DNA from 4 places in the Streptomyces sp. NPDC007983 genome. Region 2 is predicted to be linked to each of the others. Evidence: riboswitches for the same ligand, from Rfam matches in the RefSeq annotation. Region 2 holds a riboswitch; each other region holds the start of a gene.

Region 1 (6,895 bases), on a different contig from region 2:
CGTGACCAGATAGCCGTCCGACGACAGGTCGGACAGCAGAACCTTGACGATGCCGATCGGAAGCCCCATATGGCCCGCGATCTCGGCAACCGAGAGATAGCCTCCTGAACACAGGTCCAGCAGGCTCCGCTTTTCCGGGTCGAGCGTCGGGGAACGTCTCTGTTCGGAGGCGGTCACCAGGGTGATCAGGTTGAACTGGTCGCTGTCCGGGAGTCCGCGGCCGTTGGTGATGACGTACGGTCGCACTAATCCGGCGGACTCGGGCTCTTGCTCCTCCGGGGCAGTCATGCCTGAACGCCCGATTCGCGGGGTGGAGTGGTCAGCGCCTTGCCGAGCTGACCGACGAGCTGCTGCATGCGGAAGGTGATGTCGGCCATGTCGACGTCGGGCGCGGAGGAGACCGCCAGATAGGCGCCCTCGCCGGCCGATATGAGGAAGACCCAGCCGCCGTCGAACTCGACCAGCGTCTGGCGCCAGTTCATATGCGGGCCACCACAGAAGCCGGCCATCGTGCGGCTCAGCGACTGGATGCCGCTCATCGCGGCGGCGACGGTGTCGGCCTCGTCCTTCCTGACCTCTTGAGATCGGGCCATCAGCAGACCGTCGGCGGAAACCAGGATCGCGTGACGCGCCCCGGGTACTTCCAGGGCGCTGTCAAGCATCCATGACAGGTCGTTGTTCACTGAGGATCATGCCCTTCCCTGTTCGGGTTTGCGGAGCGACCGGACTGTGTGCCGCGCTGGAAGGCGCCCATGATCGAGGCGGTTTCCTCGCTCGTCCGGGCGGGGGCGTTCGCCGTGTCCGACTGCGGCACGATGGAGATGGACCCCTTGCGGCGGCGTTTGGGCAGGCCGCCCGCGGTGGAATCGCTCTCTTCCGGGGCGGGAGCCGTGGACTGACGGGGTGCGGGCTGCTCTTCCGGCTCGGGCATGTTGGTCAGAAGGTCCTCGGGAAGAAGCACTACGGCGCGCACACCACCGTAGGGAGAGGCCGAATCGACGGAGACGGTGAAGCCGTAACGGGAGGCGAGCACACCGATCACCGCGAAGCCGAACTGCGGCGGATTGCCCAGGCCCGTGACGCCCGACGCGCGCTGCGCGGAGAGCAGTTCGTCGGCCCGGTTCTTCTCCTCCTCGTTCATACCGACACCGGCGTCGTCGATGATGATGCAGACGCCCTTGGGGACGGTGCGGATCGTGATGTCGATGGGGGAATCGGGGGCGGAGTAGCTGGTCGCGTTGTCCAGCAGCTCGGCCAGGGCCAGCGCGACCGGTTCGACGGCCCGGCTGACCAGAGCGAAATTGCTCTGGGAGCGAATCTCGACGCGCGTGTAGTGGCGGATACGGCCCTTGGCGCTGCGCACCACGTCGTAGACGGAGGCGATGGCCCGCTGACGGCCCAGCCAGCCGTCGCACAGCACGGCGATCGACTGCGCACGGCGACCGAACTGCGAGTTCATGTGGTCGATCTCCAGCAGATCCTGGAGAATGTGGTGCTCGCCGTAGCGGTCCTGCAGCTTCGAGATGGCCAGCTGCTGCTCGTTGGCAAGGCCCTGAAGCGTCCGCATGGCGGACTTCAGCGCGCTCTTGGTGGCTTCCTCGGCGCGTACGTGAGCGTCTTGGACCGCGGCCGCGTAGTTGTTCTCGAGTTCGGCGTTGCGGTTCCCCAGTTCCGCCTTCTCGGCGCTGAGCTTCGCTCTCGCTTTCCGCCCGCGAATTATGGCGGTTGCGGCGAGAGGCGTGCCAGCGATCAGGGCCCAGAGCGCAGGATCCTGTATGTAATGCGTCATAAGACTCTCTTTAAACGACTAGACCGCCAGGGACTGAAGGGTTTGCTGCGTGAATAAGAATCCGGGGGTTTCGGAGGGGCGGCGGTAAGTCAGCGCCCGTACGGCGCCCGAGGGGACGCGGCGCACCGCACTCGTCCTGCCGCGGGCAGCGCACGGGCTCGGGTGCGCCGGTACGGCCCCATATGCCCAACTCGCGGCATAGTGCTCCTCGGAAGTGGTAACCCTCTCGGCTGATTCACCGGATCGCCGTGTGTCTTACGGGCCCTTGGCTCGCCTGGCAAGCGCGGTGATCGTATCACCAGGGGCAGGAGGCCCCGTGCATGTGCCGGTGTCTCATTCAACCACCTGACACCGTTTCAGCCACCCCCGCATTTTGCCTCATTGGTCGACGTCAGTGCATGTTCCGCGGGTCCGGGTGACGCTCTCCGCAGGCTGCTCCGGGCGGTGTCTTCAGCCATCAGATATCGGGCATTCACCGCGCGCTGTGAGCGCATCGTGGAGGGTGTGTGGAGATGGTCGTCGAATTGCATCGCCATTAATTGGCTTTACTTTCGCGTTACGGATTTACTTCCGATAAGCGGCGTATCGGAATCCGCGGGCCGTGGCCGGTATCGTCGGGACGTGTCCGATCAGCCTTGCCCCGCCTCCGCTCCCACCCTCTTCACCTGGGAGTTCGCCACCGATCCCTACCCCGCGTACGCCTGGCTACGCGAGCACGCCCCGGTGCATCGGACCACGCTGCCCAGCGGGGTCGAGGCCTGGCTGGTGACCCGCTACGCCGACGCCCGGCAGACCCTCGCCGACGCCCGGCTGTCGAAGAACCCCCAGCGGCACAGTGAATCCGCTCACGCCCGGGGCAAGGTGGGCATCCCGGGCGAGCAGCGCGCGGATCTGATGACACATCTGCTCAATATCGATCCCCCCGACCACACCCGGCTGCGGCGGCTGGTGTCCAAGGCGTTCACCCCGCGCCGCGTCGCCGCCTTCGCCCCGCGGGTGCGCGAGTTGACCGACGACCTCATCGACGCCTTCGCGGCCCGCGGGGAGGCGGACCTCATCCACGAGTTCGCCTTTCCTCTCCCTATCTATGCGATCTGCGAGTTGCTCGGCGTCCCCCGGGAGGACCAGGACGACTTCCGGGACTGGGCCGGGACGATGATCCGGCACGGCGGGGGCCCGCGCGGCGGGGTGGCCCGCGCGGTGAAGCGGATCCGCGCGTACCTGGCCGATCTGATCCACCGTAAGCGCGCCGCCCTCGGTGACGACCTGATCTCCGATCTGATTCGGGCCAGTGACCACGGCGACCACCTCACCGAGAACGAGGCCGCGGCGATGGCCTTCATCCTTCTCTTCGCGGGCTTCGAGACCACCGTCAATCTGATCGGCAATGGGCTCTATGCCCTGCTTCGCAACCCCGGGCAGCGTGCCCGGCTGCAGCAACACCTGGAAGAAGCAGAAGAAGGGGACGAGGGGCTGCTCGCCACCGGGGTCGAGGAACTGCTGCGCTACGACGGCCCGGTGGAGATGGCCACCTGGCGGTTCGCCACCGAGCCGGTCACCATCGGCGGTCAGCACATCGCCGAGGGCGACCCGGTGCTGGTGGTGCTCGCCGCCGCCGACCGCGACCCCGAGCGCTTCGCCGACCCCGACGTCCTCGATCTGGCCCGCACCGACAACCAGCACCTCGGCTACGGCCACGGCATCCACTACTGCCTGGGCGCCCCGCTGGCCCGCCTGGAGGCACAGACCGCGCTCGCCACCCTGCTGCGCCGACTCCCCGACCTCCAACTGGCGGTGGAGCCGGACGACCTGCGCTGGCGCGGCGGGCTCATCATGCGCGGGCTGCGCACCCTCCCGGTGACCTGGGGAAAGTGACTGCCGGTCAGGCGCGTGACCGCGGCGTGACCTGGGATACACCGGCTTGTGATGATCGTGTGACGTCGCTATGTTCAACCGACAAACGACCCCCACACGAGAGGCGATTCGCATGCTTTCCGGGAACGGACGTCACCGCCGCCCCCGCCAGGCTCCGGCCATCGTCGTCGCGGCGGGGGTGACCGGTGCGAGCATCGCCATCCCGCTCTTCGGAGCGACCGGCGCCCAGGCCGCCCCGGCCTCCACCTGGGACCGGGTCGCCGAGTGCGAGAGCGCCGGGATGTGGAGCGCCAACGAGGGCAACGGCTTCTACGGCGGTCTCCAGCTGACCCTCGACATGTGGAAGAAGTACGGCGGCACCGACTACGCCCCGCGCCCCGACCTCGCCAGCCGCTCCCAGCAGATAGCCGTCGCCGAGTCGATACTCGGCGACCGCGGCCCGGACGCCTGGCCCAGCTGTGCGCTGAACGCCGGGCTGACCGACGACGGCGACGCCCCGGACGTGAACCCGGGCAGCACGGCGCGCCCCTCCCAGCAGCCCCCGCAGCGCGGCGACTCGGGCCGGGACGCCGGAGAGCCGGAGCGGCCCCACGTCTCCAAGGCCCCCGACGGGCTGGACGACGACGCGCCCTCCCCGTCCCCTTCTTCTGACGCGCCCGACCCCTCGCCGTCCCCTTCCTCTTCCTCTTCCTCCGGCGAGGACGCCTCCGAAGGACCCGCCAAGACCCCCTCCGCGACCCCCTCCGCGGGCGCCTCGGACCCGGCCGACGCCTCGGCCGACGCCTCCGCGCCCTCCGGCAAGCACCGCGGCGAGCCGGAGAGGGACGCGCGACCGAGCGACCGTGCCTCGCGTGGCGGAGCAAATCGTGCCGAAAACCCCACGGATGGCGGCTACACGGTGCGTCCGGGTGACAACCTTTCAGCAATCGCCGAAAAGCAGGAATTGGGCGGCGACTGGCGGCGGATCTACGAAGGCAACGAGAACCTCATCGGAACCGACCCGGATCTCATTCTCCCTGGTCAGCGACTTGATCTCACCATCAGGGGCCAGTAATCCGGGGTGATTTGCCCGATCTGGCGCCGGTGAGACATACCTCTCGTCACATTTTCCGGGCCGTCCCTCGTGTCCGGTCTCTCCACACCCGGCCCCACCTGCGCCGATGTAGGACGAGTGAGATCGATAACAGCCCTCTTCGCTGCGATAAGGGTGTTTGAACGTTTCCCGGACGTGTGTTTAACGTCTTTCCGCTCGCCACCGCGAGCACCGTCGACCGTCACGCCGAGTCCTGCCGGCGGTCGTCCGGTACCGACGCGCCAGCGCCGAAGGCAGGAGCGGGGGACCCAAGGTAAGTGCCGGGAGGCCAGCGGAATCGGCCGAACGGCTAGGGGTGAAGCCCGGTGCGAACCCCGCACCGGGCCGGGCAACTCACGCCCGAACCCGACAGCTCACCTCGTAGGCGTCGGTGAGGAAACGAACGAACATGTCCAACGCTCAGGGCAAGCACCGTCGTCCTTCCAAGGCCACCCGCATCACCGCGCTCGTCGGCCTCGCCGGAGCCGCCGTGGCCACTCCGCTCATCGGTGCGACGTCCGCCTCTGCCGCCACCAGCTCCCAGTGGGACCAGGTCGCGCAGTGCGAGTCCGGCGGCAACTGGTCGATCAACACCGGCAACGGGTACTACGGCGGCCTGCAGTTCTCCTCCTCCACCTGGGCCGCCTACGGCGGTACCGCGTTCGCACCCACCGCCGACAAGGCGGGCAAGAGCCAGCAGATCCAGGTGGCCGAGAAGGTCCTCGCCAGCCAGGGCAAGGGCGCCTGGCCGGTCTGCGGCAAGGGCCTGACCAGCGGCGGCGCCCCCGCCCCCGCGCCGTCCACCCCGCAGCAGAGCCAGTCCGACTCCTCGCAGTCGGCCCCGTCCGCCAAGCCGAAGGCCGCGCCGCGCAGCGCGCCCGAGCACGCCGCGCGCTCCGAGGTCCGCGGCCCGATCAAGAAGGGCGACGGCGAGTACAAGGTCAAGTCCGGCGACACCCTTGGCAAGATCGCCAAGACGGAGGACGTCAAGGGCGGCTGGAAGAAGCTCTTCGAGCTGAACAAGAACATCATCCAGCAGGCCGACATGATCTTCCCCGGCCAGCAGCTCCACCTGAGCTGAGCAGCCACACCGTAGTCAACGAGCCCCGGCCGGGTGCGCCGCCCCCACGGTGCACCCCGTCGGGGCTTCGGTGCGGTTAGGCTCATGCTGCTACCGAAGACCCATACGAAGGAGATCCTCGTGCCGTCCATCGACGTCGTCGTAGCTCGCGAGATCCTCGACTCGCGAGGCAACCCCACGGTCGAGGTCGAGGTCGGCCTCGACGACGGCAGCACCGGCCGTGCCGCCGTCCCGTCCGGCGCCTCCACCGGCGCCTTCGAGGCCCTCGAGCTCCGTGACGGCGACAAGAACCGCTATGGCGGCAAGGGCGTGGAGAAGGCCGTCCTCGCCGTCATCGAGCAGATCGGCCCCGAGCTGGTCGGATATGACGCCACCGAGCAGCGCCTGATCGACCAGGCGATGTTCGACCTGGATGCCACTCCGGACAAGTCCTCGCTCGGCGCCAACGCCATCCTGGGCGTCTCCCTCGCCGTGGCGCACGCCGCCTCCGAGGCGTCCGACCTGCCCCTCTTCCGTTACCTCGGCGGCCCGAACGCGCATCTGCTGCCGGTCCCGATGATGAACATCCTCAACGGCGGTTCGCACGCCGACTCCAATGTGGACATCCAGGAGTTCATGATCGCGCCGGTCGGCGCCGAGTCCTTCTCCGAGGCCCTGCGCTGGGGCGCCGAGGTCTACCACACCCTGAAGGGCGTGCTGAAGGAGCGGGGCCTGTCCACCGGCCTCGGCGACGAGGGCGGCTTCGCGCCGAACCTCGACTCCAACCGGGACGCCCTGGACCTGATCGTCGAAGCCATCAAGAAGGCCGGCTACCAGCCGGGCCAGGACATCGCGCTCGCGCTCGACGTCGCCGCCTCCGAGTTCCACAAGGACGGCGTCTACCAGTTCGAGGGCAAGGACCGCACCGCGTCCGAGATGACCGCGTACTACGCCGAGCTGGTCGAGGCGTACCCGCTGGTCTCCATCGAAGACCCGCTGAACGAGGAGGACTGGGACGGCTGGAAGACGATCACCGAGCAGCTCGGCGACAAGGTCCAGCTGGTCGGCGACGACCTCTTCGTCACCAACCCCGAGCGGC
Region 2 (6,895 bases):
TTTTCGATACGGGTCTCGTCCTGCGGATCGGTGGACGCCTGCAGCTCCGCCAGATAGCCGGTGCGCTCCAGCACGGCCTCCAGGACGGTCGCCGGGCCCGCGCCCGACTCCACGATGGTCCGCAGCTCCTCCATGAGCGTGTTGAACCGCTTGACCGCGTTCGCCGAGCGGGCCGCCATGCCGTACGCCTCGTCGACGCGGCGCAGCGCCTGCGGGAAGGTGATCTTCTCGCGCGCCGCGAGGGCGTCGATCATCGCCTCGGCGCGGTCGCCGATGCCGCGCTTGGGCACGTTCATGATGCGGCGCAGCGGTACGGCGTCCTCGGGGTTGGCCAGCACGCGCAGGTACGCGAGGACGTCGCGGACCTCCTTGCGCTCGTAGAAGCGGACCCCGCCGACGACCTTGTACGGCAGCCCGACCCGGATGAAGACTTCCTCGAAGACACGGGACTGGGCGTTGGTGCGGTAGAAGACCGCGACGTCCCCGGCCTTGGCGTCCCCCGCGTCCGTCAGCCGGTCGATCTCGTCGGCGACGAACTGGGCCTCGTCGTGCTCGGTGTCGGCGACGTAGCCGGTGATGGTGGCGCCGGTGCCGGCCTCGGTCCACAGGTTCTTCGGGCGGCGGTTCTCGTTGCGCTCGATGACGGCGTTGGCCGCGCTCAGGATGGTCTGGGTGGAGCGGTAGTTCTGCTCCAGCAGGATCGTCCGCGCGTCCGGATAGTCCTCCTCGAACTGGAGGATGTTACGGATCGTGGCGCCCCGGAACGCGTAGATCGACTGGTCGGCGTCGCCCACGACGCACAGCTCCCCGGGCTCCACGGCTTCCTCGTCCGTGCCGGAGCCCGCGCCCGCGCCCGCGCCAGTGCCCACCAGCTCGCGCACCAGCGTGTACTGAGCGTGGTTGGTGTCCTGGTACTCGTCGACCAGGACGTGCCGGAAGCGGCGGCGGTAGTGCTCGGCGACGTCCGGGAACGCCTGGAGCAGATTGACCGTGGTCATGATGATGTCGTCGAAGTCGAGGGCGTTGGCCTCGCGCAGCCTCGACTGGTACATCGCGTACGCCTCGGCGAGCGTCTTCTCGAAGCCATCCGCCGCCTGCCCCGCGAAGGTCTCCTCGTCGATCAGCTCGTTCTTCAGGTTGGAGATCTTGGCGCTGAACGACTTCGGCGGGAACTTCTTCGGGTCCAGGTCGAGATCCCGGCACACCAGCGCCATCAGCCGCTTCGAGTCGGCGGCGTCGTAGATCGAGAACGATGAGGTGAAGCCCAGCTTCTTCGACTCGCGGCGCAGGATGCGGACGCAGGCGCTGTGGAACGTCATCACCCACATGGCGTTCGCCCGCGGGCCGACCAGCTCCTCGACCCGCTCCTTCATCTCCCCCGCCGCCTTGTTGGTGAAGGTGATGGCGAGGATCTGCCCGGGGTGCACGTGGCGGGTGCCGAGCAGATACGCGATGCGGTGGGTGAGCACCCGGGTCTTGCCGGACCCGGCCCCCGCGACGATCAGCAGCGGCGAGCCCGTGTGCTCCACGGCGGCCCGCTGCTGCTCGTTCAGCCCCTCCAGCAGCGCCGCCGGGTCGATGGCCGGGCGGGCCGCGCCGTCCCGGTAGTACGCCTCTCTGGTCCCCCCGCTCGGCACCGGCGCGTCGAAAGCGCCCGTGAAGAGGTGGTGCGGCACGTCCTCGCCGCCTGAACCGCCGGCGGGGTCCGGGTGCGCGGAATCCTCGGGCGGCGGGGGCTCCTCGCTCGGAGGCCCGAGATCCGCCAGGAAGCTGTCGTCAAAGAGGCTGCTCATCGCTCACCGAGTTTAGGCGGCCGCACTGACAGCCTACGCATGGACTGCACATGGATGTCACGAAACGGTTTCGGGCAAAACGACCACCAGCCTTCACAGGAGCACCACGAGTTGGCTACCGTCCTCCCCCAGGCGGCCCGTACACCCGTCGGCGAACCGCGCCGGCCCGGGCGGCCTCCGCCGAGTCCGGCCACGTCGCAAGGCGCCCGGAGCCGGGGACCCACAACGCAACATGGGGTGAATCGGCCCGAGTGGCGGTACGACGCGTACGACATGTCGTCCATCCGCAGAGGCCGTAGGGCAACCTTCCGAACCGCCCGAACCCGACAGCTAACCCGGTAGGCGGTCCACGGAAGGAGTCGCCTCCCTTGGCGTCGCACCGCAAGCCGCGGACCCGAATACCCACCGCCACGTCGTCCACCGGGCGCCGTACCGCCGTCGGATTCACCACCGCCGCCCTCGCCTCCGTCACCCTTCTCTCCCAGACCGCGAACGCCGCCCCGGGCGACCCGAGGCCCGGCACCACGCAGTCGATCGAGGCGGTCAAGGAGAAGGTGGACACCCTCTACCACCAGGCGGAATCCGCCACCCAGCACTACAACGCCGCCAAGGAGCGCTCCGAGCAGCAGCGCACCAAGGTCAACCGGCTGCTGGCCGATGTCGCCGAGAACACCGAGAAGCTCAACGAGGCCCGCCGCACACTCGGCACCTACGCCGCGGCCCAGTACCGCAACGGCGGCATGACCTCGAGCGCCGCGAGCCTGCTGTTCTCCAACGACCCGCAGGACCTCTTCGACCAGTCCCATCTGATGAGCCGGATGGCCGGTTCGCAGAAGAGAGCCGTCGACGACTTCCAGACGCAGGCGGCGAAGGCCGCCAAGGAGCGCAGGGAGGCCGCCAAGAGCCTGGCGTCGCTGACCGAGACCCAGAAAGAGCTGAAGACCAAGAAGAAGTCCGTCCAGGACAAGCTGTCCCAGGCCCGCCGGCTGCTGGCGAGCCTGACCGCCAAGGAGAAGGCGCGGCTGGCGGCGATCGAGAAGAAGAAGGCCGAGGAGGCGCGGCGCAAGGCGGCCGAGCTGGCCGAAAAGCAGCGGCAGGCCGCGGCCCAGCAGCAGCAGGAGCAGCAGCAGGAGCAGCAGTCGAGCGGAAGCTCCTCTTCCGGCAGCGGCTCCAGCACCGGCTCCTCCACCTCCACGAACAGCACCAAGGCGGCCAAGGCCATCGACTTCGCGGAGTCCCAGCTCGGCAAGCCGTACGTCTGGGGCGCGACCGGCCCCACCTCCTACGACTGCTCAGGGCTCACCCAGGCCGCCTGGAGGGCCGCCGGTGTCTCGCTGCCGCGCACCACGTGGGACCAGGTGAAGGCCGGTACGCGTGTCTCGACCTCCGACCTCAAGCCCGGTGATCTCGTCTTCTTCTACGACGACATCAGCCACGTCGGGCTCTACATCGGCAACGGCATGATGATCCACGCCCCGAAGCCGGGGGATGTGGTCAAGAAGGCACCGATCACCGAGATGCCGATCTACGGAAGCGTCCGGCCCGCATAGCGGTAGTAACGGCGGTAGACAGACGCTGCGGCTGCCCGATGCGCGATCGGGCAGCCGCACCGCTTCCGCGTCACATGATCACGCGATCACGAGATCACGTGCCCGGCTTGCGCCCGTACACGTACACGTCGTCGCCGTTCCGCAGCAGGCTCCAGTACTTCTTCGCGTCGCCGGACCGCATGTTGACGCAGCCGTGGGAGCCGGGCGGCGACCATACGCTTCCCGCGATGGAGTGGAAGGCCTGGCCGCCGTCGAAGAACTGGCTGTACGGCATGGCCACGTGGTACAGCGTCGACCAGTGGTCGATGTCCCGCCAGTAGACCTTCTTCAGCCCGGTGCGGGTCTCGTACTTGTCCCGCCCGCTGCGCACCGGCACCGGCCCGAACACCAGCCGCGAACCGTCCTGCACCCAGCTGAGCTGCCGGGTGAGGTCGACGCAGGCGATGCGGCCCTTGTTGGTGGGGCACTTACGCGCCGCGTTGGGGTTGTGCCCCGCCGCCCGCTGCGCGTTGATCAGCTTCATGACGCCCCAGGTGACGGGGCCCGCGTAGCCGATGGTCGGGCTGATGCCGTGGTTGATCTGGAAACTCCGCGTCGCGCGGCAGTCCCCCGAGGACTGCCGACCGTCGACGGGACGGCCGAGGAACCTCTCGACCTGCTTCTGATACGGACCGGTGCTCGCCGTACACGACGTCGCCGCCTGCGCCGGTGCCGTACCGAGTGCGACGGACAACGGCACCACCATGCCCGCCATGCCCAAAGCCACCGCCGTACGGCGGCGCCATGCCCGCCACGCCCCGAACTCTGCCTTTACCCCCATTGCGCGCTCCCTCCGGGCTTGCCCTTGACGGGTAAGACAGTCGAAGAGCGCGTCGGGTTGCGCTTACAGGTGCGATTTCCCCCATTCCGCCCCTTCCCGCCCCCGGTTGGCCCATCGGCGACGCGGGAGGGAGGGGAGGGGAAGGGAGGGAGAGCCGGTGCCGGGTCAGGTCCAGAGGACGGCGATGAAGATGTTCACCGTCGTCAGCGCGCCGACGGCGCCGAACAGCGCGGGCTCCACCTTCTCCTCGTCCCGCTTCACATACACCAGCCCCAGGATCACGACCAGCAGCGCCAGCTTGACGCCGATCTTGACCGTGTTGACGGTCTGATCGTCCGCCTGGTTCAGCCCGACCAGTGCGGCGCCCGTGACCAGCATGGTCAGGGCGCCGTGCAGCATGCCCGGCGTCATCCGCGCGCCGCCCCCGCGCATCGCCGTGAGCTGGGAGAGGAAGCCCCCCAGCAGGGCGGCGATGCCGACGATGTGCAGGCCGACGAACACATTGATGAGTACGTCCATGGCATCGGAGACTAGCCCCGCACATATCACCGCCAGTCACCCGGGTGGGCCCCGATCGGCACATCGGTCACAGCCGCCCCGATCCCGCCCTCCCCGCGCCGACCCCGTGATCAGCGGACGCCACCGGTAGGACGATTCCGTCCAGCTCCGGTCATCTCAGCGCGCCGCGCCGCCCCCCGGCCTAGCTTCCCCTCACAAGACATCCTGTCCCCGCATGGAAGGTGAATCGCCGCAGTGGCGCCGCAGCCCCCTACGAAGCCGAAGCAGCGGCACCGCTCGTCGCTCACCGGCACCACCATCCGCACCGCCGCGACCCTCGCCCTCGCGGGAGTCGCCTCCGCGACGGCCCTCCCGGGCATCGGGCACGCCGAGCCCCGCCTGACGTCCGCCCAAGTGAAGGCGAAGGTCGACGCGTATCAGCGGGAGGCGGAGGAGGCGACCGAGAAGTACGACGGCGCCCGGGCCGCGGCCGACCGGGCGCAGCGGTCGCTCCACCGGTTACGCGACGAGGCCGCCCGCCGCACCGCCCGCCTCAACACGGCGCGCAACGCCCTCGGCGCCTTCGCCACCGCCCAGTACCGCTCCGGCACCGTCGCCCCCACCCTTCAGCTGGCCCTCGCCTCCTCCCCCGCCCAGTACCTCCAGCGCGCCTCGCTCGCCGACCGCGCGGGCGACCGCCAGGCGGTGACGATCGCGAGCATCACCCGCGAGGAGCGGTCGCTGCGCCGCGTCCGGGGCGAGGCGGCCGACCGTCTCCACGCGCTGCGCGCCGCGCGGGCGGCCGCGTCCCGCCACAAGCACGCGGTCCAGGAGAGGCTGGCCGCGGCCGACGCGCTGCTGGCCAAGCTGACCCGCGCCCAGCGCGACCGCCTCCGCGCCGCCCAGGAGGCCCACGCCCGCACCACGTCGACGCCCGGGCACCACGCCCCCGCCCGGACGGGCGGCCGGGCGGCCCGCGCCATCTCCTTCGCGTACGGGGCGATCGGCAAGCCGTACGTCTGGGGCGCGACCGGGCCGTACGGCTACGACTGCTCGGGGCTGACCCAGGCCGCCTGGCGCGCCGCCGGGGTGTCCCTGCCGCGCACCACCTACACCCAGATCAACGCGGGCCGCCGCATCTCGCGCGGCGAACTCGCCCCCGGTGACCTGGTCTTCTTCTACTCCGGCGTCAGCCATGTCGGCCTCTACATCGGCAACGGCCTGATGATCCACGCCCCGCGCCCCGGCTCCCCGGTCCGGGTGGCCCCGATCGACCAGATGCCCTTCGCGGGCGCGGCCCGCCCGGTCTAGCGGTCTCGAAGGAACGGCAGCAGGTGGTCGAGCAGGGCCTCGGGGCGCTCCTCGGGCACGTAGTGGCCGCAGTCGGGGAGGACGACGCTGTCGAGCCGTTCGGTCACCGGGTCGAGCAGGGCGGCGAGCCGTTCGCCCTGGCCGCGGGCTCCGGCGACGCCGAGGACCGGCATACGGAGCGGGTGCTGCTTGCGCCGGTTGTTCTGGGCCATGTTGTCGTCCGTGGCCCGGTAGTACTCGAAGCTGGCGCGCAGCGCTTCGGGGTCGCGGGCGAGGGTTTCGACGTAGAAGTCGATGGCCGAGTCGGGCAGCGGCCGCGCGGCCTTCACCCGGAACTGGTCGCCGTAGTAGATGTGCTCGCGTCCGCGCACGAGCTGTTCGTTGATGTCCCGCTTCCGGTTGAAGGCGAAGTGCCACAGCATGTCGTTCTGCGCCTCGGGGCCGAAGACGGGGATGTCCGGCGCGAGGCCGGGGATCATGGCGTCGAGCAGGGCGAGGCGTTCGACCGCGTCGCCGTGGTCGGCGGCGAGGGCGTAGCCGAGCCACATGCCGACGTCGTGCCCGGCCATCGCGAAGCGCTCGTGGCCGAGCGCCCGCATGAGGGCGACGAGTTCGGCCGCCACGGTGCCGGTGTCGTAGCCGGCGCGGGGCTTGTCGGACGGCCCGACGCCGCGCGGGTCGACCGCGACGACGCGGAAGTGCTCCGCGAGGCGCGGCATGACGTGGCGCCACACGTACCAGTTCTGCGGCCAGCCGCCGACGAGGAGCAGGGGCCGCCCGGTGCCGCCCTGCACGGTGTGCAGGCCGACGTCGCCGACGCGGACGAGGCTGCTGTCGAAGACGTCCGTGAAGCCGTCCGGGAGCCAGGGGCGCCGCTCACGGTGCCGAAGCCGGTGAGCGGGCGGGACGTGGTCGTGTTCGTG
Region 3 (6,895 bases), on a different contig from region 2:
AGCGCCGGCCGCTGCGGTCAGGAAGGCTGCCTTCTTGCCGATGTTCACTAAATCCTCCGTGTGGTGATTCCGCGGATTCACGGACGCCTGACTCAACGAAGGTATTCAGGAAAGGCACTGGGTCAGGACTTCGTTTCACCCGTCTGGCATACGGTGTCCCTCATATGACAGGCATTCAGGGGCCGCTCCGAGCGTGCCGCCTTTTCGGGAAACCGGGAAAGGGGCCAGAGGGGGCGGGGGCGACCGCTCCGGCCCCGGGGTGGCCCCGGGGGTGTCACGCCGACGGCGGGCAGGTTTCCGGAATATGACATTCCGACTTGTTCGGCCTGTCGAACAAGTGATACATCCTGGCTCTGCGGCGCAGGAGTGGGTGAGGCACAAGTCCGACCGGCTGCTTCGCGGAACCGCGGGCGCGGCGCGTGTTCGCACCGCTACGCTAAGTGTGCGAGGGAGTCACCCGGGGGCGGGAGGAGAGACGTGGGGCACTCAGGAGCGGGGGGAACCCCCGCCGAGCTGATGGACGGGCTGCTGGCCCGTGCGCAGAACGGCTTCGAGATCGGCGAGGCGGTGCTGAGCCGGGCGCGGAGCGCCCTGATGCACCAGTCCGAGCTGCGTTCCTGCCGGCAGTGCAACGAGCCGTCAGGGCCGCGCGGGTACACGACGTACCGGCATGTCTTCCTGCTGCCGGACGGCAGCAGCCTGCTGCTGTGGGAGCTGGAGCACAACACCGGCCCGGACGACCGCCCGCTGTTCGAGCTGTACGCGCACGAGGACGCCCTGGAGCTCGCCGAGCGCCGCGTCCACCGGTGCATCGGCGGCGCCCGCTGGGAGGAGCTGGACGGGTTACCGCTGTGGCTGCCGGATCAGATGCTCCAGGCCGCCGAGCCCCCGGACGCCCAGCGTGCGTACGTCGCCGACGACTCGGCCGACCACGCCCGCCGCGTACTGCGCCGCGCGGAGAACCCGGACCGGCCGGGGGAGGAGACCGAGCGGCTGCTGGCGACCGCGTTCGCCCATGACATCGCCCTCGCCCCCAAGCCGCGCCGCCGCTCCGGCGGCCCCGACGCCACCTGGTGCCGCTTCTACGAGCACGCCTTCCTGCTCGCGGGCGGCGACGAGATCGTGCTGTGGGAGCTGGAGCACAACCTGACCCGGGACGGACGGCTGGTGTGCGAGGTGTACCTCGACGAGGTGTCGGCGGAGCTGGCGGCCGACCGCCACGCCCGCGCCCTCGGCGTCGATCTTTGACGGCGTCGATCCCTTGAGGTGCTGACTTCCGGCTAATCCGACAGTGGGCCCATCGGGTGAAGTGCGTGCGCGCCTCCCCGGTGTCGCGGATGTCCTTCCGTTCAATCGGAACGTGTGGTTTTCCGCGGATTCGGCTTTTCTGGAGGAAATCAAGTGAACATCGGCAAGAAGGTAGCTGTCCTGACCGTGGCGGCAGGCGCCCTGGTCCTGGGGAGCGCGGGTGGAGCGTCCGCCCACGGTTACGGGGGCTTCGACCCCTTCGGGGCGTATCAGGGCAACACGTGCGACACGTCCACCGGCGCCATCGTCGCCACTTCCGTGGGCGCCGCCACGGGTGACATCACTGCCGCCAGCAACTGCCTCAACTTCACCCAAGGCATCGCGGCCTACCAGGGCAACGACTGCGACACGGCCACCGGCCCCATCGCCGCTGTCTCCGGGACCGCGCCCACGGGCGGGATCACCGTCGGCAGCAACTGCACCAACATCGCCTACGGCACCCCCTGAGGCCACGAGAACCAAGGCGGCGGCTTCGGCCGCGGCTGACCGGGCCCCGGCGGACGCCACGGCCCACCCCGCGGCCTCGGATGCCTGTCATCCGGGGCCGCTCGGCGTCCAGGGGCGGCCACCCGGCGACGCATCTGACGACGCACCCACATGGCCGCCACCGGCTCGCACCGTGCCCCGGCGCCCGGGAGCCTGGTGACGGGGTCATGGATCCAGGGACAGCGGGAGAAGCCGGTGGCGCGGGTGCGAGGGACCAGGGCTCGTACGGGTGCCCGTACGCCCGTCCGTACGCCCGCCGCCCGGTCCTCGGTCGCGGCCCCCGGACTCGTCATGGCCGAGGAGGCCGTCCAGGCATCGGCGGGGCGCCGGCCGATCCGCTGGGCCCCCGCCGTCCTCCTGCTCGTCGGCGTCGCGTTCGACCTCGCCGCCCCGGCCCCGTACACCGCCTCCCCCTTCTTCGCCGCGGCCCCGCTGGTCGCCGCCTCCCTCTTCCCGCTGCGGCAGACCGTCGCCACCGCGGTCCTCGCCCTCCTCGCCGTATGCCTGCTGGCCGAACTGCACGGCGTGAAGGACCCGACCCAGGCCGCGACCGAGATCGCCACGGTGGCCACCGTCGCCCTGCTCGCGCTCGTGATCAACCGCGTCGTCCGCCGCGGCGACCGTCGGCTGGCGTCGGCGCGCGGTGTCGCGGAGGCGGCGCAGCGGGCCGTGCTGCCCGTACCGCCCGCCCGCATCGCCGGGCTGGACGTCGCGGCGCGCTATGTGGCGGCCGAGCGGTACGCGGCGATCGGCGGCGACCTGTACGCGGTGCAGGACACCCCGCACGGCGTACGGCTGCTCGTCGGGGACGTGCGCGGCAAGGGGCTGCAGGCCGTGGAGGTCGTCGCGGTCCTCATCGGCGCCTTCCGGGAGGCGGCGGAGCAGGAGACGACGCTGGAGGGGCTGGCGGGGCGGCTGGAGCGGGCACTGCGGCGCGAGGGCGCGCGGCGGGCCGAGCTGGAGGCGTTCGAGGGGTTCACCACCGCCGTCCTCGGCGAGATCCCGCGCGGCGACTCCATCCTCCGCCTCATCAACCGCGGCCACCCCGCGCCGCTGCTGCTGCCCGGCGACGGCGAGGTACGGCCCCTGGGGCCGGAGACGGCCGCGCTGCCGCTCGGGATGGGCGAACTGGGCGCGTGGCCCGACCGGGTGACGGAGCTGCGGTTCCCCGAGGACGCGACGCTGCTGCTGTTCACGGACGGGGTGACCGAGGCCCGCGACCGGCACGGCACGTTCTACGTACCGGAGGAGCGGCTGCGCGGCCGCCGCTTCCCCGGGCCGGGCGGGCTGCTCGACGCGCTGGTGGAGGACGTCGCGCGGCATACGGGCGGGGAGACCTCGGACGACATGGCACTCCTCGCGGTCCGGCGGCCGCCCGTATCGAACGGAACGACGGCGAACGGAACGACGGCGAACGGAACGACGGCGCCCGCTCCGGACACGGACCGTAGCCGACCGTGACGCGTACGCATAACGATTGACGCACGATCAGCTCGCCGGAGGTTTTTACCATCCCTTTTCAACCGGGGTGAAACGCCCCTACTTGTCCCCCGATGCTTACTAAGTTCATCCCAAAGCTGCGCGGATTCTTCAGAAGAGCTTGGAATCATGTCGCGCTCTCTATTAACGTTCGATAACGCAGCGCGGTCGACACAGCCGTCGCAGAGGCGGCACCGTGCGCCGTCGCCGAATCCCATACGTGCAGCGACAGCACCACCAGCGGCACCACGCACCACGGCGGTAACAGCCGCAGCACAGGGAACCGGGGAACCACCACCTTGGGGTGAATCGGGTCGAACCTGACCCGTAGGAGACCTTCCTGCTCCGAACCCGTCAGCTAACCCGGTAGGCGAGAGGGAAGGAAAGGAGTGCGCCCCGGTGGCGTCCAACAGGTCCGTACTGGACGAAGCTCCGTACCGCTCGTCCGGTACCGGCATCGGCACCGCGACCGCGTACGGAGTCGGCTTCGACGCCGGAGCCGGCGCCCGGCCCACGATCGGCCTCGGCGCCGAAGGGGATGATTCCTCCGTCGCCAAAGAAGCCGTCTGGGACGAGTGGAACCCGACGGAGGAGTCCATCGCCCCGCTGCGCGGCAAGCACCGCGTCGTCAAGCAGCGCGGCGGGACCATGGCCCGCAGCGGCGCCGTCCTCGGCGTCGGCGTCATCGCGGCGGTCGGCGCGGGCGGCATGGCGAGCGCCAAGGACCGGCCGGCCGTACCGATCTCCATGCCGGACCTCGCCCACGTCGCCGACGAGGTCAAGGCCCAGCTGCCCGCCGCCAAGGACCTGCCCGGCATCGGCTCCCTGATGGCCGACGACCAGGACTCCTCCCAGCCCGCCGCGGCCACCCTCACCACCAGCGCCACCGACTCGGGCGAGGCGCTGCGCACCCGCATCCTGCGGCAGGCCGAGAGCCAGCAGACCGCGGCGGACGACGACCGGCGCGAGGCCGCGGCGCGGGCCGCCGCCAAGGCCGCCGCCGACGACGCGGCCAAGGCCGCCGCCAAGGCCCGCGACCTGGCCGAGCAGAAGAAGGCCGAGGCCGCCGCCAAGAAGAAGGCCGCCGAGGCCAAGGAGAAGGCGGAGGCCGAGAAGGAGGCCGCGGCCAAGGCCGCCGCCGACCGCCCCGCCAAGACGTCCACGTCCAGCGGGCTCACCCTCCCCGTCGCCTCGTACACGCTGACCGCGGGCTTCGGCCAGGCCGGCGACCTGTGGTCCGCCGACCACACCGGCCAGGACTTCGCCGCCCCGACCGGCACCCCGGTCAAGGCGGTGGGCGGCGGCACCATCACCCAGGCGGGCTGGGCCGGTTCGTACGGCTACCGCATCGTGCTCAAGCTCGATGACGGCACCGAGATCTGGTACTGCCACCTGTCGTCCATGGTCGTCACCTCGGGCAAGGTGTCCTCGGGTGAGACCATCGGCCGCGTCGGCGCCACCGGCAACGTGACCGGCCCCCACCTCCACCTGGAGGTGCGGCCGGGCGGCGGCTCGCCGATCGACCCGATGCCCTGGCTGCGCGACCACGGGCTGAACCCGTGACACCCTGAACCGGCCGTCGCTTCCGGCGGCCCCTCGCTCCGGCGGCTCTGGCGCTCTCTCCCCCCTTGACGCCAGGGCCGCCGGTTTCTGTCATCTGCGGTCTGTCATCTGCGGACGGCAGCGGAATAACCCCCTCCACCACGAGCGTTGAAGAAACGCATGACTGAGACCCGCAGGACCATCGGCAACCTGTCCGTCTTCCCGCTCTCCCTGGGCGGCAATGTCTTCGGCTGGACGGCCGACGAGGCCGAGTCCTTCGAGGTGCTCGACGCCTACGTGGCGGCGGGCGGCAACTTCGTCGACACCGCCGACGTCTACTCCGCCTGGGCCCCCGGCAACCAGGGCGGCGAGTCCGAGACGATCCTCGGCAAGTGGTTCGCCTCCCGCGGCAACCGCGACGACATCGTCCTCGCCACCAAGGTCGGCGCCGGCGTCCCGGAGCCCCGCGGGCTCTCCTCCGCCGCCATCAAGTCCGGCCTGGACGAATCCCTCCAGCGCCTGGGCACCGACTACATCGACCTCTACTACACCCACTACGACGACACGTCGGTGCCGGTGGAGGAGATCATCTCCACCCTGGACGAGCTGGTGAAGGCGGGCAAGGTCCGCGAGATCGCCGCCTCCAACATCACCGCCGAGCGCCTCGACGCCTCCCTGGCCTTCTCCGCCCAGGAGAGCCTGGCCCGCTACGTCGCCCTCCAGCCCCACTACAACCTGGTCTCGCGCGACACCTTCGAAGGCGACCTGGCCGACGTCGCCGCCCGCCACGGCCTGGCGACGCTCCCGTACTACGCGCTCGCGTCCGGCTTCCTCACCGGCAAGTACCGCCCCGGCACCGAGGTCGACAGCGCCCGCTCCACGGGCGCCGCCCAGCACCTGGATACGGAGCGCGGCCAGAAGGTCCTCGCCGCTCTCGACGACGTGGCCGCCAACCACAACGCCGACCACGCCACCGTCGCCCTGGCCTGGCTCGCCGCCCAGCCGACCGTGGTCGCCCCCGTCGCCAGCGCCCGCGTCCCCGCCCAGCTCCCCGCCCTGCTGGCCTCCGCCGAGCTCCAGCTCACCAAGCCCGAACTGGACCTCCTGACGTCCGCCTCGGCCTGACGCCGCTCCCGGCGACGCGCCGTCGCCTCGGCGCGTCGCTTACGTTGCGCTGGGAGTCCCCGGGGCGACATGCCGCCCGGAGACTCCCAGCTTTTTACGCCCTAAGCCGCCTCAGTCGTCATCGGTGGTGGTGTTGAAGCAGCTGACACTGATCACGATGGTGTTGTTGGCGACCGGGGAGTTGTCCCCGACGTTCCCGGTGGTGATGTCCCCGTTGGTGAAGTTGAGGTCGCCGGTGGTGACGCTGCACGACTGGACACTGACGGGGGGAGTCGGAACCTCGTGGTCCATGCCATGGGCGGCTGCGGTGCCGGTCCCGAGGAGCGCCAGGCTGCCGGCGGTCGCGGCCAGGAAGGCCACCTTCTTCGCGATCTGCATGATTCCTCCATATGAAGCGCAGTCGGATGTCGACTGTCAGTTCAGATTTAAGAGAGAAAATCATGAAGAAGGCTGAGGAAGACGCCGGAATTGGTCCACACGGCCCAAGGACTGTCCCTCGGCCACCTCCAATGGCGCAGTGAAGCGCCCGCGGTGCCGCGGTGCCGGAAGGCGGCGCCCACCGAGTACGCCGTGATCGTGTGGTGGCCCTTGGCGGCCGCGCTGAAGCCCGGTGTCCGGGCGGTGGCCGGCGCGAGCTTCCCCAGCGGATCGCCCGCACCATTCCCGCGCACCTCCGTGCCGCCCGCCCGCCCGTCAGCGCGTATCCGGACCCCCTACGCCCCGCGCCGATCGGCGAGCACCCACGAGGCGGCGGCGACCCCACCGGCGACGCCGAAGACGGACGGCCACGCCCCGACCTTCTTCGCCAGCGGATGCGATCCGGCGAACGCGGCCACGTACAACCCGCTCAACGCGGCCGCGGTCCCGTTCCCCGCCTTCTCGCGCCACCCCTTGGCGGCCAAGGCCCCGGCCGCCGCCAACGCGACCCCACCGAGCGGCCGCCTCCTGGTCCACC
Region 4 (6,895 bases), on a different contig from region 2:
GTGTCGAGGGAAAGTCCGTATCGGACCTGTTCGGACATGACCGGACCCACTCGGGCCCGACCCGGGCGAGACCGGACACCGTATGATCTGGTCTAGACAACAGCACCCGCAGATCTGAAGGGCAACACCATGGCTGAGCGCCGCGTCAACATCGGCTGGGCCGAGGGCCTGCACGCCCGCCCGGCATCGATCTTCGTCCGTGCGGCGACCGCCGCCGGCGTCCCCATCACGATCGCCAAGGCGGGCGGCGCCCCGGTCAACGCCGCTTCCATGCTCGCCGTGCTCGGCCTGGGCGCTCAGGGTGGCGACGAGGTCGTGCTCGCCTCCGAGGCCGAGGACGCGGAGGCCGCGCTCGACCGTCTGGCGAAGCTGGTGGCCGAGGGTCTCGAGGAGCTTCCGGAGACCGTCTGATTCCGTCCGAATCGCATTTCGGCGCGGCCGGGCCGCGGTGAACCATTACGGATCACCGCGGCCCCGTTGTTTTTTCGCATCGGGAATTCCGCTCAGCTTTATACCGGGCGGCTGTTAATTTCGCCCGCTCGCCGTGTTTACGGAATGTTTCGGAGTTCTCACCGGAGATGCGTTTCGCACCCGGTATTCGGACAGCGAGCGCTCGGTGTGCGCGGCGGCCAGCGCCTGCGCCCGGTCGGCGTCACCGCGCGCGACCGCGTCCACGATCGCCCCGTGCTCGGCCCAGGACTCGACGGCGCGCACCGAGAGGTCCATGGACCCGGCCGCCCCCGGCGCGCCCGCCCCGGCCTGCGCACGGGCCGGATCCGCCGCGTACACCCACGCCGTCTTGCGCCGCAGCTGCACCAGCAGTCCCGACAGACTCGGGCTGCCGGACGCCTGGGCGAGCGTCTCGTGGAACCAGTCGCCCAGCGAGCGCAGCTCGCCCAGCCGGCCGTGCCGCGCCCGCTCCTGACCGAGCCGCACCAGACCGCGCAGCACCTTCACATGCCCCTCGGTGCGCCGCTGGGCGGCCCTGGCGGCGCCCATCGGCTCCAGCAGGGCCCGGATGTCCAGGAGGTCGGCCGCCTCCTTCTCGGACGGCTGCGCGACGCATGCGCCCGCATGCCGCCGGGTGGTGACGAAGCCCTCGGACTCCAGGGTGCGCAGCGCCTCGCGGACGGGCACCCGGGAGACCCCGTAGCGCCGGGCGAGCAGCTCCTCGGCCAGCCGGCTGCCGGGCGGATAGGTACCGGAGATGATGTCGTCACGGATCGCCGTGCATACCGCGTGTGCCGAAATCCGGCGGCCGCCCTGGACGGCGGCCGTATCCCCGTTCATTTCCGGTCCCGCATTGTCGAACCTCCGCCTCAACCGCCGCGAAACGCATCCCATTGACGCGCATTCAGCGACTCTATTCGAAGCCGCCGGGATTTCCGATGGGCGAAGTCAATTCGGGGATATTTTTTGGTCACGGTCGACGGTCGAGGGGACGGTCACGGCGGCGGGGCACGCCGAAGGCCCCGTCCGGGGCGGACGGGGCCTTTCGACTAGGGCAGGGGTGCGTCAGAGATTGACGCCGTGCGAGCGCAGGTACGACAGCGGGTCCATGTCCGAGCCGTACTCCGCGGTGGTGCGGGCCTCGAAGTGCAGGTGCGGGCCGGTGACGTTGCCGGTGGCGCCGGACAGGCCGATCTGCTGGCCGGGGGTGACCTTCTGGCCGACCGAGACGCCGATCGACGAGAGGTGGCCGTACTGGGTGTAGGTGCCGTCGTTCATCTTGATGACGACGTTGTTGCCGTACGAACCGCCCCAGCCCGCCTCGACGATCTCACCGGAGCCCACCGAGTGCACCGAGGTGCCGGTGGAGGCGTGGAAGTCGATCCCGGTGTGGCTGCCGGAGGACCACAGGCCGCTGGACGCCTCGTAGCCGGTGGAGACGTAGGAGCCGCTGATGGGCGACACGAACGTGTTGAGGCGCTTGCGCTCTTCCTCACGCGCGGCGCGCTCCTTGGCGTCGCGCTCCGCCTTGGCCTTCTTCGCGGCGGCCTCGGCCTTCCGCGCGGCCTGCTGGCGGGCCACGGCCTCGGCCTTCGCCTTGGCGGCGGCGGCCTCGGCGGCGTCCCTCTGGGACTGGGCCTGCGCGTCGATCTGGTCGGAGAGACCGTCGCCCATCACCATCGCCTGACGGAGACCGGTGTCCTGGGGAGACGGCGTCTCGCCGGTCGCGGCGAGGGCGGGGCCGGCGATGCCGGCGACGACGCCCGAGGCGACCGTGGTGATGCCCGCGATGTTGGCGCCGGTGCGGACGGCGGCTTGGCGGGGACGTCGGTGCTTCCCAGCGGCACGGGTGAACGCCATGTGGTGGCGCACTCCTTTCCTTCCCTCTCGCCTACCGGGTTAGCTGACGGGTTCGGAGCAGGAAGGTCTCCTACGGGCCCCTCCCCCGGGCGGGGAAGGCGTCCGATTCACCCCAGGGACGTTTGGGTCCCCGGCTCCCCTGGCACTCGCACCATGGGACTCGGCGATGGCTGTCCGTGCCGCGGGTGCGGCGGGTATCCGGCGAACAGCCGCACTGACGCTAAACGGGCCGCGTTTCGATCACCAAACGGTTACGGGTTTTTGTTGCTCTCGCCACAAACCAAACGCCCCGCAAATCAGGCAAATGGGAGGACCCCGGCGTCTTGTGCGACGCCAGGGTCCTTGTGCCGATGGTGCCTTGCGCCGGGCCCGGGGACATATCGGGCCGGCCGGGCCGGGGTTCAGCCGGTGATGACGCGCACCTCTCCGATGCCGAGCGCCTTGACCGGCTCCTCGATCTTCGAGGCGTCACCCACGAGCACCGTCACCAGCCGGTCGGCCGGGAAGGCGCTCACGACCGCCGCGGTCGCCTCCACGGTCCCCGCCTCGGCGAGCCGGGCGTACAGCTGCGCCTGGAAGTCGTCCGGCAGGTGCTGCTCGACCTGGTCGGCGAGCGTGCCCGCGACGGCGGCCGCCGTCTCGTACTTGAGCGGTGCGACGCCGACGAGGTTCTGCACGGCGACATCGCGCTCGGCGTCCGTCAGCCCCTCCTCCTTCAGCGTCCGCAGCACCGTCCACAGGTCCTCCAGCGCCGGGCCGGTGACCTCGGTGGCCACCGAACCGCTGATCGCCAGCAGCGAGGCGCCCGCCGAGCCGCCGCCGGCCGGCGAGGGCGGCGTCGAGCGCAGCACCTGGCCGAAGGCGCGCACCCCGTAGGTGTAGCCCTTCTCCTCGCGCAGCACCCGGTCCAGACGGGAGGTGAGGGTGCCGCCCAGGCAGTAGGTGCCCAGCACCTGCGCGGGCCAGACGCGGTCGTGCCGGTCGGCGCCGACGCGCCCGATGAGCAGCTGGGTCTGGACCGCGCCGGGCCGGTCGACGATCACCACACGGCCGGTGTCGTCGGCGATGACCGGAGGGACCGACCGCTGCGGGGCGGGGCCGCCGGTCCAGGCGCCCAGGGTGTCGGTGAGCGCCTGGTCGAGGTCGACCCCGGCCAGGTCGCCGACGATGACCGCGGTCGCGGTGGACGGCCGGACGTGCGCCTCGTAGAAGGCCCGCACCGCCGCGGCGTCGATGCCCTCGATGGTCTCCTCGGTGCCCTGGCGCGGCCGGGACATCCGCGACTCGGCCGGGAACAGCTCCTTGGCCAGGGCCATGGAGGCGCGGCGGGCCGGGTTGGCCAGCTCGTGCGGGATCTCGTCCAGCCGGTTGCGCACCAGCCGCTCGACCTCGCCGTCGGGGAAGGCGGGGGCGCGCAGGGCGTCGGCGAGCAGGCCGAGCGCCTTGGGCAGCCGGGAGACCGGCACCTCCAGGGAGACCCGGACGCCGGGGTGGTCCGCGTGGGCGTCCAGGGTGGCGCCGCAGCGCTCCAGCTCGGCGGCGAACTCCTCGGCGGTGTGCTTGTCGGTGCCCTCGGACAGGGCGCGCGCCATGATCGTGGCGACGCCCTCCAGACCGGCCGGCTCGGTGTCCAGCGGGGCGTCCAGGTTGATCTCCACCGCGACGACCTGCTGGCCGGGGCGGTGACAGCGCAGCACGGTGAGCCCGTTGGACAGCTCACCGCGCTGCGGCGCCGGGAAGGCCCACGGCCTGGGGGCGCCGCCCTGCGGCTGCGGGTGGAAGGTCATGGTGGCGGTGACGGCGTCGCTCACTGGGCCGCCTCCCCTTCTGCGTCGGTGTCGGCGGCTTCTGCGGCGTCTGCGTCCTCGGCGCCCTGGACGGGCTCGTAGACCAGCACGGCACGGTTGTCGGGGCGCAGCCGCGCCGCGGCCACGGCCCGCACCTCCTCGGCGGTGATGTCCAGCACCCGCTGCACGGCGGTCAGGGCCAGCTGCGGGTCGCCGAACAGCACGGCGAACCGGCACAGCTCGTCGGCGCGGCCGCCGACGGTGGCCAGCCGGTCCAGCCACTCGCGCTCGATCTGCGCCTGGGCGCGCTCCATCTCCTGCGGCGTCGGGCCCTCCTCGGCGAAGCGGGCCAGCTCCTCGTCGACGGCGGCCTCGATGGCGGGCACCTCGACCCCGCCGGAGGTCTTCACGTCCAGCCAGCCCAGCGACGGCGCGCCGGACAGCCGCAGCATGCCGAACCCGGCGGCGACGGCCGTACGGTCGCGGCGCACCAGGCGGTTGTGCAGCCGCGAGGACTCGCCGCCGCCGAGGACGGTCAGCGCCAGGTCGGCGGCGTCGGCCTCACGGGTGCCGTCGTGCGGCAGCCGGTAGGCGGCCATCAGGGCGCGCGCCGGGACATCCTCCTCCACGACCTCGCGCAGCTGCCCGCCGATGACCTCGGGAAGCGTGCCGTCGCGGGGCGGCCGCTTGCCCTCGTGGGAGGGGATGGTGCCGAAGTACTTCTCGATCCAGGCGAGCGTCTGCTCGGGGTCGATGTCGCCGACGACGGACAGCACCGCGTTGTTCGGCGCGTAGTACGTACGGAAGAACTCCCGGGCGTCCTCCAGCGAGGCGGCGTCCAGGTCGGCCATCGAGCCGATCGGGGTGTGGTGGTACGGGTGGCCCTCGGGGTAGGCCATGGCGACGAGCTTCTCGAAGGCCGTGCCGTACGGCACGTTGTCGTACCGCTGGCGGCGCTCGTTCTTGACGACGTCGCGCTGGTTCTCCAGGCTCTCGTCGTCCAGCGCGGTCAGGAGGGACCCCATCCGGTCCGCCTCCAGCCACAGCGCCAGCTCGATTTGGTGGGCGGGCATCGTCTCGAAGTAGTTGGTGCGCTCGAAGCTGGTCGTGCCGTTGAGCGAGCCGCCGGCCCCCTGGACCAGCTCGAAGTGGCCGTTCCCCGTCACCTGGGCCGAGCCCTGGAACATCAGGTGCTCGAAGAGGTGGGCGAGGCCGGTACGCCCCTTGACTTCATGGCGTGAGCCGACGTCGTACCAGAGGCAGAGCGCGGCGACCGGGGTCAGGTGATCCTCGGAGAGCACCACCCGCAGGCCGTTGGCCAGACGGTGCTCGGTCGCTTTCAGGCCGCCGGAGCCGGCCTGTTGCGTGGCCGTGTGACCCATGGGCATGTACGTCCCTTCGATCGCGTGATGGAGCGCGTGCGAACCGCGTGATGAGCGCTTCTGTCACTGTATGCAACCGCACGGACATCTGGCGAAGTTCCCGTCACGCAAAGGTCGGGCCAAGGGCGCGCCACACTGCTCGCGCGGCTGCGGAACGGGTCGCGGAGGGGCCGCGCGGGGCCGCTCACGGGGTCGCTTCGGGACGGCCCGTTCCACAGTTGTCGGTGGACGGGGCCACAATGGTCCGCGTCAGATCCCGCTCTGCCGTTGAAGGAGCCGCAAGCGCGATGGCCCGCCGCAGCACGAAGAGTCCGCCGCCGGACGACTTCGAGGAGCGCATCCTCGACATCGACGTCGTCGACGAGATGCAGGGCTCCTACCTCGAGTACGCCTACTCGGTCATCTATTCGCGCGCGCTGCCCGACGCCCGCGACGGGCTCAAGCCCGTGCACCGCCGCATCCTCTACCAGATGAACGAGATGGGGCTGCGCCCCGAGCGCGGCTTCGTGAAGTGCGCCCGCGTCGTCGGCGAGGTGATGGGTAAGCTCCACCCGCACGGTGACGCGTCGATCTACGACGCGCTGGTGCGCATGGCGCAGCCGTTCTCGATGCGCCTGCCGATGGTCGACGGCCACGGCAACTTCGGCTCGCTGGGCAATGACGACCCGCCCGCCGCGATGCGATACACCGAGTGCCGGATGGCCTCGGCGACCTCGCTGATGACCGAGTCCATCGACGAGGACACGGTCGACTTCTCGCCGAACTACGACGGCAGCGAGCAGGAGCCCGTCACGCTCCCCGCCGCCTATCCGAACCTCCTGGTCAACGGCACGTCCGGGATCGCGGTCGGCATGGCGACCAACATGCCGCCGCACAACCTGGGCGAAGTGGTCGCCGCCGCCCGCCACCTGATCAGGCACCCGGGTGCGGACCTCGACACGCTGATGCGGCATGTGCCGGGGCCCGACCTGCCGACCGGCGGCCAGATCGTCGGGCTCGGCGGCGTCCGGGACGCGTACGAGACGGGGCGCGGCACCTTCAAGATCCGCGCCACCGTGGCCGTGGAGGACGTGACGGCCCGCCGCAAGGGCCTGGTCGTCACCGAACTGCCCTTCACCGTCGGCCCCGAGAAGGTCATCTCCAAGATCAAGGATCTGGTCGGCGCGAAGAAGCTCCAGGGCATCGCGGACGTCAAGGACCTCACCGACCGTGCGCACGGTCTGCGCCTGGTGATCGAGATCAAGAACGGCTTCAACCCGGAGGCCGTGCTGGAGCAGCTCTACAAGCTCACGCCGATGGAGGAGTCCTTCGGCATCAACAACGTGGCGCTGGTGGACGGCCAGCCGCTCACGCTGGGGCTCAAGGAGCTGCTGGAGGTCTACCTCGACCACCGCTTCGACGTGGTGCGGCGGCGCA

The links. A riboswitch is a leader RNA that binds a small molecule or an ion and turns the genes downstream of it on or off. The one in region 2 is predicted to bind cyclic di-AMP.
Positions count from the first base shown of each region.
Region 1: another riboswitch for cyclic di-AMP. It lies ahead of ACFZCY_RS37620 (transglycosylase family protein); the one in region 2 lies ahead of ACFZCY_RS34525 (NlpC/P60 family protein).
Region 3: another riboswitch for cyclic di-AMP. It lies ahead of ACFZCY_RS04610 (peptidoglycan DD-metalloendopeptidase family protein); the one in region 2 lies ahead of ACFZCY_RS34525 (NlpC/P60 family protein).
Region 4: another riboswitch for cyclic di-AMP. It lies ahead of ACFZCY_RS35890 (peptidoglycan DD-metalloendopeptidase family protein); the one in region 2 lies ahead of ACFZCY_RS34525 (NlpC/P60 family protein).

Region 1 is NZ_JBIBJI010000019.1:109,669-116,563, reverse strand. Features, by position in the region: gene ACFZCY_RS37645 (DUF742 domain-containing protein) at 1-288, opposite strand, end outside; gene ACFZCY_RS37640 (roadblock/LC7 domain-containing protein) at 285-683, opposite strand; gene ACFZCY_RS37635 (ATP-binding protein) at 680-1,789, opposite strand; gene ACFZCY_RS37630 (cytochrome P450) at 2,411-3,664, shown strand; gene ACFZCY_RS37625 (transglycosylase family protein) at 3,777-4,718, shown strand; cyclic di-AMP (ydaO/yuaA leader) riboswitch at 4,973-5,139, shown strand; gene ACFZCY_RS37620 (transglycosylase family protein) at 5,146-5,817, shown strand; gene eno (phosphopyruvate hydratase) at 5,932-6,895, shown strand, end outside.
Region 2 is NZ_JBIBJI010000016.1:7,615-14,509, reverse strand. Features, by position in the region: gene pcrA (DNA helicase PcrA) at 1-1,793, opposite strand, end outside; cyclic di-AMP (ydaO/yuaA leader) riboswitch at 1,962-2,154, shown strand; gene ACFZCY_RS34525 (NlpC/P60 family protein) at 2,162-3,343, shown strand; gene ACFZCY_RS34520 (L,D-transpeptidase family protein) at 3,438-4,163, opposite strand; gene ACFZCY_RS34515 (hypothetical protein) at 4,329-4,682, opposite strand; gene ACFZCY_RS34510 (NlpC/P60 family protein) at 4,908-5,972, shown strand; gene ACFZCY_RS34505 (alpha/beta fold hydrolase) at 5,969-6,766, opposite strand.
Region 3 is NZ_JBIBJI010000001.1:971,138-978,032, forward strand. Features, by position in the region: gene ACFZCY_RS04590 (hypothetical protein) at 1-48, opposite strand, end outside; gene ACFZCY_RS04595 (DUF6227 family protein) at 478-1,248, shown strand; gene ACFZCY_RS04600 (hypothetical protein) at 1,402-1,755, shown strand; gene ACFZCY_RS04605 (SpoIIE family protein phosphatase) at 2,086-3,255, shown strand; cyclic di-AMP (ydaO/yuaA leader) riboswitch at 3,530-3,661, shown strand; gene ACFZCY_RS04610 (peptidoglycan DD-metalloendopeptidase family protein) at 3,673-4,836, shown strand; gene ACFZCY_RS04615 (aldo/keto reductase) at 4,996-5,940, shown strand; gene ACFZCY_RS04620 (hypothetical protein) at 6,052-6,318, opposite strand; gene ACFZCY_RS04625 (hypothetical protein) at 6,654-6,895, opposite strand, start outside.
Region 4 is NZ_JBIBJI010000017.1:79,423-86,317, forward strand. Features, by position in the region: gene ACFZCY_RS35880 (HPr family phosphocarrier protein) at 130-411, shown strand; gene ACFZCY_RS35885 (FCD domain-containing protein) at 526-1,290, opposite strand; gene ACFZCY_RS35890 (peptidoglycan DD-metalloendopeptidase family protein) at 1,516-2,310, opposite strand; cyclic di-AMP (ydaO/yuaA leader) riboswitch at 2,324-2,486, opposite strand; gene ACFZCY_RS35895 (insulinase family protein) at 2,712-4,097, opposite strand; gene ACFZCY_RS35900 (insulinase family protein) at 4,118-5,479, opposite strand; gene ACFZCY_RS35905 (DNA topoisomerase (ATP-hydrolyzing)) at 5,767-6,895, shown strand, end outside.